3 regions of the Bacillus sp. FG16 genome follow, and region 1 is predicted to be linked to each of the others. Evidence: riboswitches for the same ligand, from Rfam matches in the RefSeq annotation. Region 1 holds a riboswitch; each other region holds the start of a gene.

What was found. Region 1 has a riboswitch for S-adenosylmethionine ahead of ACODS7_RS22765 (cyclase family protein). Riboswitches for the same ligand answer to the same signal wherever they lie in the genome.
Region 2: linked by a shared signal. The riboswitch ahead of ACODS7_RS25385 (peptide ABC transporter substrate-binding protein) and the one ahead of ACODS7_RS22765 (cyclase family protein) in region 1 are both predicted to bind S-adenosylmethionine.
Region 3: linked by a shared signal. The riboswitch ahead of ACODS7_RS10675 (hypothetical protein) and the one ahead of ACODS7_RS22765 (cyclase family protein) in region 1 are both predicted to bind S-adenosylmethionine.

What each region holds. Positions count from the first base shown of each region.
Region 1 covers NZ_JBMDKC010000075.1:381-3,663, reverse strand. The annotation lists gene ACODS7_RS22770 (hypothetical protein) at 203-583, shown strand; gene ACODS7_RS22765 (cyclase family protein) at 611-1,243, opposite strand; SAM riboswitch class I at 1,329-1,441, opposite strand; gene ACODS7_RS22760 (PRK06851 family protein) at 1,591-2,700, shown strand; gene ACODS7_RS22755 (nucleotidyltransferase domain-containing protein) at 2,813-3,283, shown strand, end outside.
Region 2 covers NZ_JBMDKC010000095.1:4,410-7,692, reverse strand. The annotation lists gene proC (pyrroline-5-carboxylate reductase) at 1-204, shown strand, start outside; gene ACODS7_RS25390 (aldo/keto reductase) at 206-1,039, shown strand; SAM riboswitch class I at 1,192-1,296, shown strand; gene ACODS7_RS25385 (peptide ABC transporter substrate-binding protein) at 1,429-3,069, shown strand.
Region 3 covers NZ_JBMDKC010000022.1:23,232-26,514, reverse strand. The annotation lists gene ACODS7_RS10690 (ECF transporter S component) at 1-594, shown strand, start outside; gene ACODS7_RS10685 (YwiC-like family protein) at 777-1,499, shown strand; gene ACODS7_RS10680 (hypothetical protein) at 1,530-1,721, opposite strand; SAM riboswitch class I at 1,853-1,951, shown strand; gene ACODS7_RS10675 (hypothetical protein) at 1,992-2,309, shown strand; gene ACODS7_RS10670 (SWIM zinc finger family protein) at 2,571-2,954, shown strand; gene ACODS7_RS10665 (NAD(P)H-dependent oxidoreductase) at 2,983-3,283, shown strand, end outside.

The DNA.
Region 1 (3,283 bases):
AAGTGTTCTTGTTGTGTAAATATAAACATTTTATAAAATGTTTCAAGAAGGGTTTTTTTTATAAAATACTTCGTTTATAATGGAGGAAAATATCGACATGAGATTGGTTGCTCATGTAACGGTTCAGTAGTGTTACGAAAAGATAAGAAGGGGTGCACGCGCATCCTTTTTTCTATGCAGATATTATGAAAGAGGTGGTATGATGGAATTAACATTAAATTCGACTGTATGTTTACATACAATTCAATTTCGAAAAGAGCAAAAGAATTATATTGTAAAAGATACAATTACAGGAGAAAAATATGAAATGCCGCCACTTTGGATTGATGCACTAGCAATGATGCGTGACGGTTTTTTATTGGGTGAAATTGAGGAGAAATTAAAAGAAGAGTATCCAGCTGAAGAAGTAAATATGTTAGCGTTCACGAGGCAATTGTTAGAGTTGGAACTTGTTGAAATGGTAGATGGTGAAGAGATAGCTTGCACAAAGAAGAAAGAGATTGATTGTTTAGCTTGGGTACGTCCTCGTGTGGAACAATTCTTTCTTAATTTAAATAGAAAATATAGAAGCAAAGGTCAGTAATGACCTTTGCTTTTTTTGTAGCTCCATTTAAAAAATAACAGCAAATGCTCTTGCGAAAGCACCGTCACTATTTTTAATTTTTAAAGGTGCTGCTGAGAAAAAGAAACGTTTTGCTTCGATAGCATCTAGATTTGTTAAGTTTTCAATTAAATAAATATTATTCCCTAATAATATGTGATGAATCGGTGATGTTTCTGTTGTAACTTCATCAGGAGAAATGAAATCTAAACCGATAGATTTTACTTTTAATTGAACTAGTTCTTCAGCTAATTCTTCAGAAAGATAAAATGCTTCTTTCTCATAAGCTTCTGTATTCCATTTAGTGGATAGATTGGAATGAAAAATAACAATATCACCTTCTTTTATGTCAGTATTATGCAATACTGCCTTAGGTAATTTTCGCTCTTGAATATGTGTTACATCTATAAGAACAGCTTCGCCTACAAATTGATCTAGCGGTAATTGATCAATAGTTGTTGCTCCTGAAATAAAATGCGCAGGAGCATCACAATGCGTGCCAACATGAACGACAGAATGAAAATCTGTAACTTGATAGCCTGCTTCTTCAACGCTTGTAACAGCTTCTAGTTGTATTTTAGGTGTTCCAGGAAATTGAGACATATTATTTTCAAATGTTTGCGATAGATCAATTACTTTCATTTTACATACCTCCAATATATGTTTTTCAAATAATAAAAAGCTCATCCTTCAGTATCAAGAAAGATGAGCTTTACATGCTAGTTGAGTTTTATCTTCCAAAATGCAATGCATTTTGCAGGAATTAGCACCTATTCAGTTTGTATAAACTGAGGTTGCTGGGCTTCAAAGGGCCGGTCCCTCTGCCTCTCTTGATAAAGAAGTATTCAGTTTTTAAAATCGGAATTTTCCGATAGTTAAATTGTAATTCATTTCCTTTTTGCGTGCAATATAAAATAGGTATTCACCCAAATAAAGCTGCTCGCATATTGTAGCTTATGTAAATAGAATGCTGCGAAGGAGTGAGTGCAGTGACAGGAAATGTACTGAATTACTATGCTGGTGGTAATACAGCTAGGGGATTTCACAATTTATACGAAGAGAATTTAAAAGGATTAGACAGATTATTTATCTTAAAGGGTGGCCCAGGAACGGGAAAATCTTCTTTAATAAAGGCAATAGGTCGTGAATGGGTTGGAAAAGGATACGATATTGAATTTTTACATTGTTCTTCTGACAATAAATCGGTTGATGGTGTAATTATCCCAAAATTAAAAGCAGGAATTGTTGATGGGACATCGCCGCATGTTATTGAGCCAAAAATGCCAGGAGTTGTTGAAGAGTATATAAATTTAGGAATTGCTTGGGACTCAGATAAACTAAGGAAGCAGAAGTTAGAAATTGAAAGATTTGTTTCAGAAGCAAGCAAAGCTTTTCAGTCTGCTTACGCACGTTTTAAAGAGGCATTGGTTATACATGATGAGTGGGAGAAGATATATATTGATAATATAGATTTTAATAAAGCAAATGAACTAACCGATCAGCTAATCCAGAAATTATTTGCAGATAAAGGCGGGAGACAATCGCTTGTAAAACATCGTTTTTTAGGAGCTGCTACACCGAAAGGGGCAGTTGATTTTGTTCCTAATTTAACAGAAGGGTTACCACATCGTTATTTTATAAAAGGGCGCCCAGGCTCTGGAAAATCAACGATGCTCAAAAAGTTAGCTAAGGCAGCTGAAGAAAAAGGGTTTGAAGTTGAAGTATATCATTGCGGATTTGACCCGAATAGTCTTGATATGGTTATCGTAAGAGAATTAGGCTTTGCAATTTTTGATAGCACCGCACCACATGAATATTTTCCAAGTCGCGAGGGTGATGAAATTATTGATATGTATGCCCTTATTGTTACGCCAGGGACGGATGAGAAATATGCGAAGGAAATTCGTGATGTTTCCATTCAATATAAAGCAAAAATGAATGAGGCGATGTCTTTCTTAGCGAAAGCAAAATCGGTTCGTGATAAATTAGAACGAATTTATATTGCTGCTATGGATTTTTCAATAGTAGATGCATATAAAGATGAGATTCAAAAAGAGTTTGAACGAATTGCTACTACTGTAATCGAAAAGCAACAATAGATGTTCCGTTTTGCTGTCAGTAATTTCTGACAGTTTTTTTAGTATGTAGTAAAATTAGTAGTGTATTTGTCGAATTTCCAAGGAAATAATCAAAAAATAGAGGTGTTATGAAATGAGAGAGAAAATCGAGTTGGAGTTAGAAAGAATTGAAAAAGAGAATGATGTGAAAATTTTATTTGCGGTAGAATCAGGGAGTCGTGCTTGGGGGTTTCCATCGAAAGATAGCGATTATGATGTTAGGTTTGTTTATATACATCCGGTAGAATGGTATTTATCAATTCATGATAAACGAGATGTAATTGAATATCCAATTAGTGATGATTTAGATATAAGTGGTTGGGATATTAGAAAGGCATTGCAACTATTCGCGAAGTCGAACCCAGCTTTACTTGAGTGGATTCGATCACCAATTTTTTATTCGAAAAACTCTAATTTTCCAGAACTACTTCAACAGATGAGTGAGAAGAATTTTGATCCAAAAGCAACGATATATCATTATTTACATATGGCGTCGAAAAATTATCGTGAATTTTTGCAAGGTGAGAATGTAAAGCTGAAAAAGTACTTTTATGTATTACGTCCC
Region 2 (3,283 bases), on a different contig from region 1:
ACCGCAAAACATCTTGTCATTCAAATAATTTCTGGCTCTGCTTCTATGCTCGAACAAACGCAAGATCCAGCTAACCTCCGCGAACAAGTAACAACGCCAGGTGGTTCCACAGCTGAGGGTCTCAAAACTTTATACGAATATAATTTTTCAGAGGCAATTCAAAAAGCAGTAGAAGCAACAAACAAAAAAGCTAGGGGGAAATAATATGATTTTAACAAGTTTAAAAGACTATACAACATTACATAACGGTGTAAAAATGCCTTGGTTTGGTTTAGGTGTTTTTAAAGTAGAAGATGGTTCAGAAGTAATTGATTCTGTAAAAGCAGCAATTAAAAATGGCTACCGCAGCATCGATACTGCAGCAATCTATCAAAATGAAGAGGGCGTTGGACAAGCGATTCGTGAATCAGGTGTTTCACGTGAAGAATTATTTATTACCTCAAAAGTATGGAATAGCGATCAAGGATATGAAACAACACTTCAAGCATTTGAAACTACATTAGAGAAATTAGGTCTAGAATATTTAGACTTATATTTAGTACATTGGCCTGTAAAAGGGAAATATACTGAATCATGGAAAGCATTAGAAAAACTTTATAAAGATGGCCGTGTTCGCGCTATCGGTGTGAGTAATTTCCACATTCACCACTTACAAGACGTATTTGAAATTGCTGAAATTAAGCCAATGGTCAACCAAGTGGAATACCACCCACGTTTAGCACAAGAAGAGTTACATGCATTCTGTAAAGAACATAACATCCAGCTTGAAGCTTGGTCACCATTAATGCAAGGACAACTACTAGATAATCCAACGTTACAAGAAATTGCGACAAAATATAATAAATCAACTGCGCAAATTATTTTACGCTGGGATTTACAAAACGAAGTTGTAACAATCCCTAAATCAATTAAAGAACATCGCATTATTGAAAATGCAAACATCTTCGACTTTGAATTAAGTGCTGATGATATGAAAGCAATTCAAGCTTTAAATGAAGATCGTCGCGTTGGTCCAGATCCAGATAACTTTAACTTCTAAGCGAAAAACCACTGCCATATGCAGTGGTTTTTTTATTTAAGAAAACTGAAAATTTAAACTATATTTCATTTGGTTGACACTTCATTGTTCAAGGTGTAAGATTTTGAATTATCAAAGAAACACAAAAATTAATAAAATTTATTCGTTTACTCATTGTATCAAGAGAGGTGGAGGGACTGGCCCTTTGAAACCTCGGCAGCAGGTTCATTTTGAATACTGTGCCACTTCCTGCAAGCTTTATGCTTGAAAGATAGAATGAGGGACTTCGTTTATATACGGGTGCATAACTTGTACGTAAAAATCCCTCTTTCTCAATATGAAAAGAGGGATTTTTTATTTTTCATTTCCCTCATCATCATCCAAACTTAATTATTTAGGAGGAAAATCAAATGAAAAAGAAGTTTGTACCCGGTATTGCATCAGTTGTAGGAGTAAGTATTTTATTAACTGGTTGCGGTAGTTATAAAAACGAAGCAAGCGGAGCAAATGCAAAAGACGAGGCACCTAGTAAACAGGTTTTAAATTTATCTTCACCTACTGAAATACGAACAATGGATACGGCCCGTGCTACAGATACTGATTCTGGTCAAGTAATGAGAAACGTATTTGAAGGTTTGTATAATCTTGGTGAAGGTAACAAACCTGTCCCTGGCGTTGCAAAATCTCATGAAGTAAGTGGCGATAAAACGAAATACACATTCCACCTGCGAGATTCAAAATGGTCAAACGGCACTCCTGTTACAGCGAAAGATTTTGTGTTCGCTTGGCAGAGAGCCGTAGATCCAGCAACAGCCTCTGAATACGCATTTCTATTCTTTGATATTAAAAATGCAACAAAAATTAACAATAAAGAACTTCCAGCCGACCAACTTGGTGTAAAAGCAGTTGATGACCATACGTTTGAGGTAGAATTGGAACGTCCTGTTCCGTATTTTATTAGCTTAACAGCGTTCCCAACATTTCTACCAATTAACGAGGAATTCTTTAAAGCACAAGGTGATAAGTACGCTTTAGAAGATAATACAATCTTGTACAATGGAGCTTTTACACTAAGCGATTGGAAGCACGAACAAAGCTTTAAATTTAAGAAGAACCCTACCTATTGGGATAAAGATACTGTCAAACTAGAAGAAATCAATTTTAACGTCGTAAAAGAAAAATCAACAGAAGTAAATTTATTCGAGTCAAAACAATTAGACCGTATAAAACTAACATCTGACTTCGTTGATAAATATAAAAAAGATGCCAACTTTAAAGAACGTCCAAACGTAGGCGTACAATTTTTACGTATGAATCAACAAAACAAAGTACTTCAAAACGTTTCTGCACGCCAAGCAATTGATCAAACAATTGATAGAAAATCCTTTGTAAATACGTTATTAAATGATGGCTCTACACCAACATTTGGTCTCGTTCCAAAAAACTTTGCAAAAGGACCTGAAGGAAAAGAATTCCGTACTGCAAACGGCGATTTAACAAAAGTTGATACAAAATCCGCACAAAAGTTATGGGAAAAAGCTAAACAAGAGCTTGGTTCTGAAAAGATAACATTAGAATTATTAACGAGTGATGCTGACCTTGATAAGAAAACTGGTGAATTCTTAAAAGGACAACTAGAAAAGAATTTAGATGGCTTAACAGTAAATATAAAACCGCAACCGCGTAAGCAACAAGTTTCGCTTTTATTAAAAGGTGACTACGAAATCGGAATTGATGGCTGGAGCCCTGACTTTGCGGATCCAATTACATTCCTTGAGCTATTTACAACGAATAACCCTTATAACTTAGATCATTACTCTAGTAAGGAATTCGATGAAACAATAGCAAAAGTGAAAACAACTTTAGCTGGTGATGAAAAAGCTCGCTGGGAAGCATTACTAGAATCCGAGAAAATATTATTTAAAGACACTGTTATCGCTCCTCTTTACCAAAAAGGCGAATCTTATTTAGAACGTTCTTATGTGAAAGGAATTGTACAAGTAGACTTTGCAGGTCAATTAAACTTCAAGTGGGCAAAAATTGAAAAATAAAGTAAAACCGTAATAAGTGGGGGTTCTTCATCCCCACTTATTATTAGCCCTCACCAATTGTTTTTTTAGCAAAATATATTAAAAGTAGGTTCTCTCACACAAGAGAATCTACTTTTTTAATATATTATTCCAAGAAATTAACATTCTATTTTTATTATTGACATATAGTTCTTTCCAGTGTTAATATTCTAAATAATCAAAGAAACAAAATATT
Region 3 (3,283 bases), on a different contig from region 1:
TTTATATTAGCAGTTATTATGTTACCTTTCTATATCCGTTTTGAAAGAAAGGCGTTTGTTTCACGTGAAATTGTTCTCGTTGCTGTATTAGCGGCAATTGCAGCAGTAAGCAGAGTGCCATTTTCTATTTTACCAAGTGTACAACCAACTTCTTTTGTCATTATTGTTTCTGCAATTGTATTTGGAAGTGAAACTGGTTTTATGATTGGTGCCACAGCAGCGATCGTATCTAATATTTTTTTAGGACAAGGTCCGTGGACACCGTGGCAAATGTTTTCGTGGGGCATGATTGGTTTTATAGCAGGTTTACTTCGTAATACATTTTTAATGAAAAAACTATGGGGGAGACTTCTTTACGGAGTAATTGTTGGATTTTTATTTGGCTGGATTATGAATTTCTGGGGTCTTCTCGGTTTTATAAGAGAAGCAACGTGGGAGACTGTCATTTCGTATTATATCGCAAGTTTTTATTTTGATTTGAGTCATGCGATTTCGAATGTTATTTTCTTACTACTATTTAGTACGTCTTGGATTACGATTCTTACAAGATTTAAAAAGAAATACGGTATATTAGATGAGCATAACGTGACATAGAAAAGCATACTCATATAAGGTAGGGTCGCGACTTACATATTCGTTTGCCTCTTTCATGCTTCTTACATATTGTAAGGAGCATTTTTTTGTCAAAAAATAGATTCAATATGCATCCGCCATTATATAAAATTATTTGTATAATAGTACGTGAGAACTCTTTTCAAGAGGGAGGTGTATAGTTAATGAAGTTAGTTATTCCGAAGCAACATGGTGCATGGGCCATGCTTGTTATACCTTTTCTATTAAGTGTCATACTTGGGAAACCCACTATTTATCATATTCCATTGTTTATAGCATGGTTTTTTATCTATTTAGCTACATATCCATTTCTGACGTACATAAAGCAAAGACGAAAAAAAGAGTTTTTACACGCCGCAATTGTTTATTTTAGTATTGCGTTCCTATTCGGGATGATTTCTTTATTATATGAGTGGCGAATTCTTTTATTCGTAATAGTAATGATTCCATTATTTATAGTAAATATGTATTATGCTCGTCAAAAAAATGAAAGAGCACTATTAAATGATATTTGTGCAATTATTGTATTTTGTATCGGTGGGTTAATTAGTTATTATTTTTCAATGAAGCAAATCGATCATATAGCATTATTCATTGCGCTTAGTTCATTCTTATACTTTTTAGGTAGTACGTTTTATGTGAAAACGATGATTCGTGAAAAAAATAATCCGAAGTATCGTCTTATATCTTGGGGATATCATATCGTATTAACTATAATTGTATTTGTGATTAATCCGTGGTGTTCTCTTATTTTTATACCAAGTGTCATTCGAGCAATTGTGTTGTATGGCAAAAAAATCTCTATTATAAAAGTAGGGATTTTAGAAATTGCTAATTCTGTATATTTTTTAATCATAACGGCAATAATTATGAAGTATGCCATTTGAAAAAACTTCCCATCGATAGATGGGAAGTTTTTAATCTTTTTCTAAAATGTGAACGGTGTACTCGCAACGTTGAATAGCTTGTTCAACAGCATAAAGTGATTGTTCAATACGAGCACGATTAAAATCTTTTTCAACTGTTTCAAGTGCTTCTTCTAAACAGTGTTTTGCTTCTTGTAATGATTGAAAAGAATCTTGTACATATCCGCGAGCATTTTGATGCATTTTATAATCCTCCTTAGCTGTTCATATACGAGTAGTATGAACAGTAAGAAAGAAAATATAATTTGTTATATTTATTATATTTGTTTGACAATTAAAGTGAAATTACGTATAGTAAGGTTTAAGTGAATATTTTCTTATCCAGAGAGGTGGAGGGACTGGCCCGATGAAACCCAGCAACCGCGATGCAGGTGCTAATTCCAGCAGAACATATTTGTTCTGGGAGATAAGACGAAGATATATACGTAACTTCTTCTTATCGGAGAGGTTTTTTTGTTGCAAAAAAACCGATTACGAAAATTTATATTAAGAAGAAAGGGGTTGCGAATTACTGTGACACTCGAAAAATACGTAAAACTGCGTAGTACAGTTTATGAATATATGATAGAGCAAGATAAGCCGATATCATTGTTAGATATTCAAGAACATATCGTTTCGCATCATGAAGGAAAATTCACGAAAAAAATGTTACATCAATTTTATTTATCAAGGCTATTAGACGAACTGAAACTGGATGGGAAAATTACATTAGCTGATGAATATCTCTATGCTGAAAAAGGGGTATTTTATAAGGCGAGAAAAGGGAGCTAAGCTCTCTTTTTTTTAAAAATAACGGAGTATGTAGAGTAAAAGACTGCTAAAGCAGCCTGATACAGGGAATGGTGTTGAGTGTGTAGTGTCAAAAATTGAATGTGCCTGAAAGAGGCAATTCGTATCGGCTGCAAATGAAAAGAGACACCTTCGCCGAATAGGTGTCAGTCGTTTTGTAAAATAGACTTGCTATTTAACAGTTCTTAGAATAACATGCAGGGTTTTGGAAGTCAAAAGGGAATTAAAGGAAGGGGTACAATTATGTACGCTTACTTATTAAAAGATATAACGAAATGGATCCCAAAGTACGTTGTAGATAAGGGATATGAATATTATGAAGATGGATATATAGAAGATGTTGAAATACAAGATAACAAAGTGTTTGCATTCGTTACTGGAAATGCAGGGAATTATGAAGTAGTTATCGATCTCGAAGATTTTTCAAAAAGTAGTTGCGAATGTCCGTATGAAAATTATTGTAAACATATGGCGGCAGTTGTTTATGATATTCAAGGTGCTGGTGAGAGTGCAGTTAAAGAGAAACTAAAAGATTTAGAAAAAGAAGAGTTACTTACTGTATTAAATCGACTGTTGCAAAGTTCGAAAAACGTACAAATTGTAGAGAAGTTATTAAAGAAGGGGTAACTTTAAAGATAGAGGGAGTTGTTTTGTAGTGAACGTACTGATTATATACGCTCATCCTAATCCTTCAAGTTTTAACGGGGCAATTTTAGAGCATGTGCAAAAAGGGCTACAGGAAACAAATCATTCGGTTACGTTGCTTGATTTATACAAGGAACAATTTGATCCGGTACTTGTATTCAATGAAGAGAAGAAAAGACGTGATTTAGTAAATGAAGAAGAGACAGCGCGGTATAGAAAATTAGTGGAAGAAGCAGATACACTTCTCTTTATATATCCGATATGGTGGTGGGGGATGCCAGCTATTTTAAAAGGTTTTATTGACCGTATTT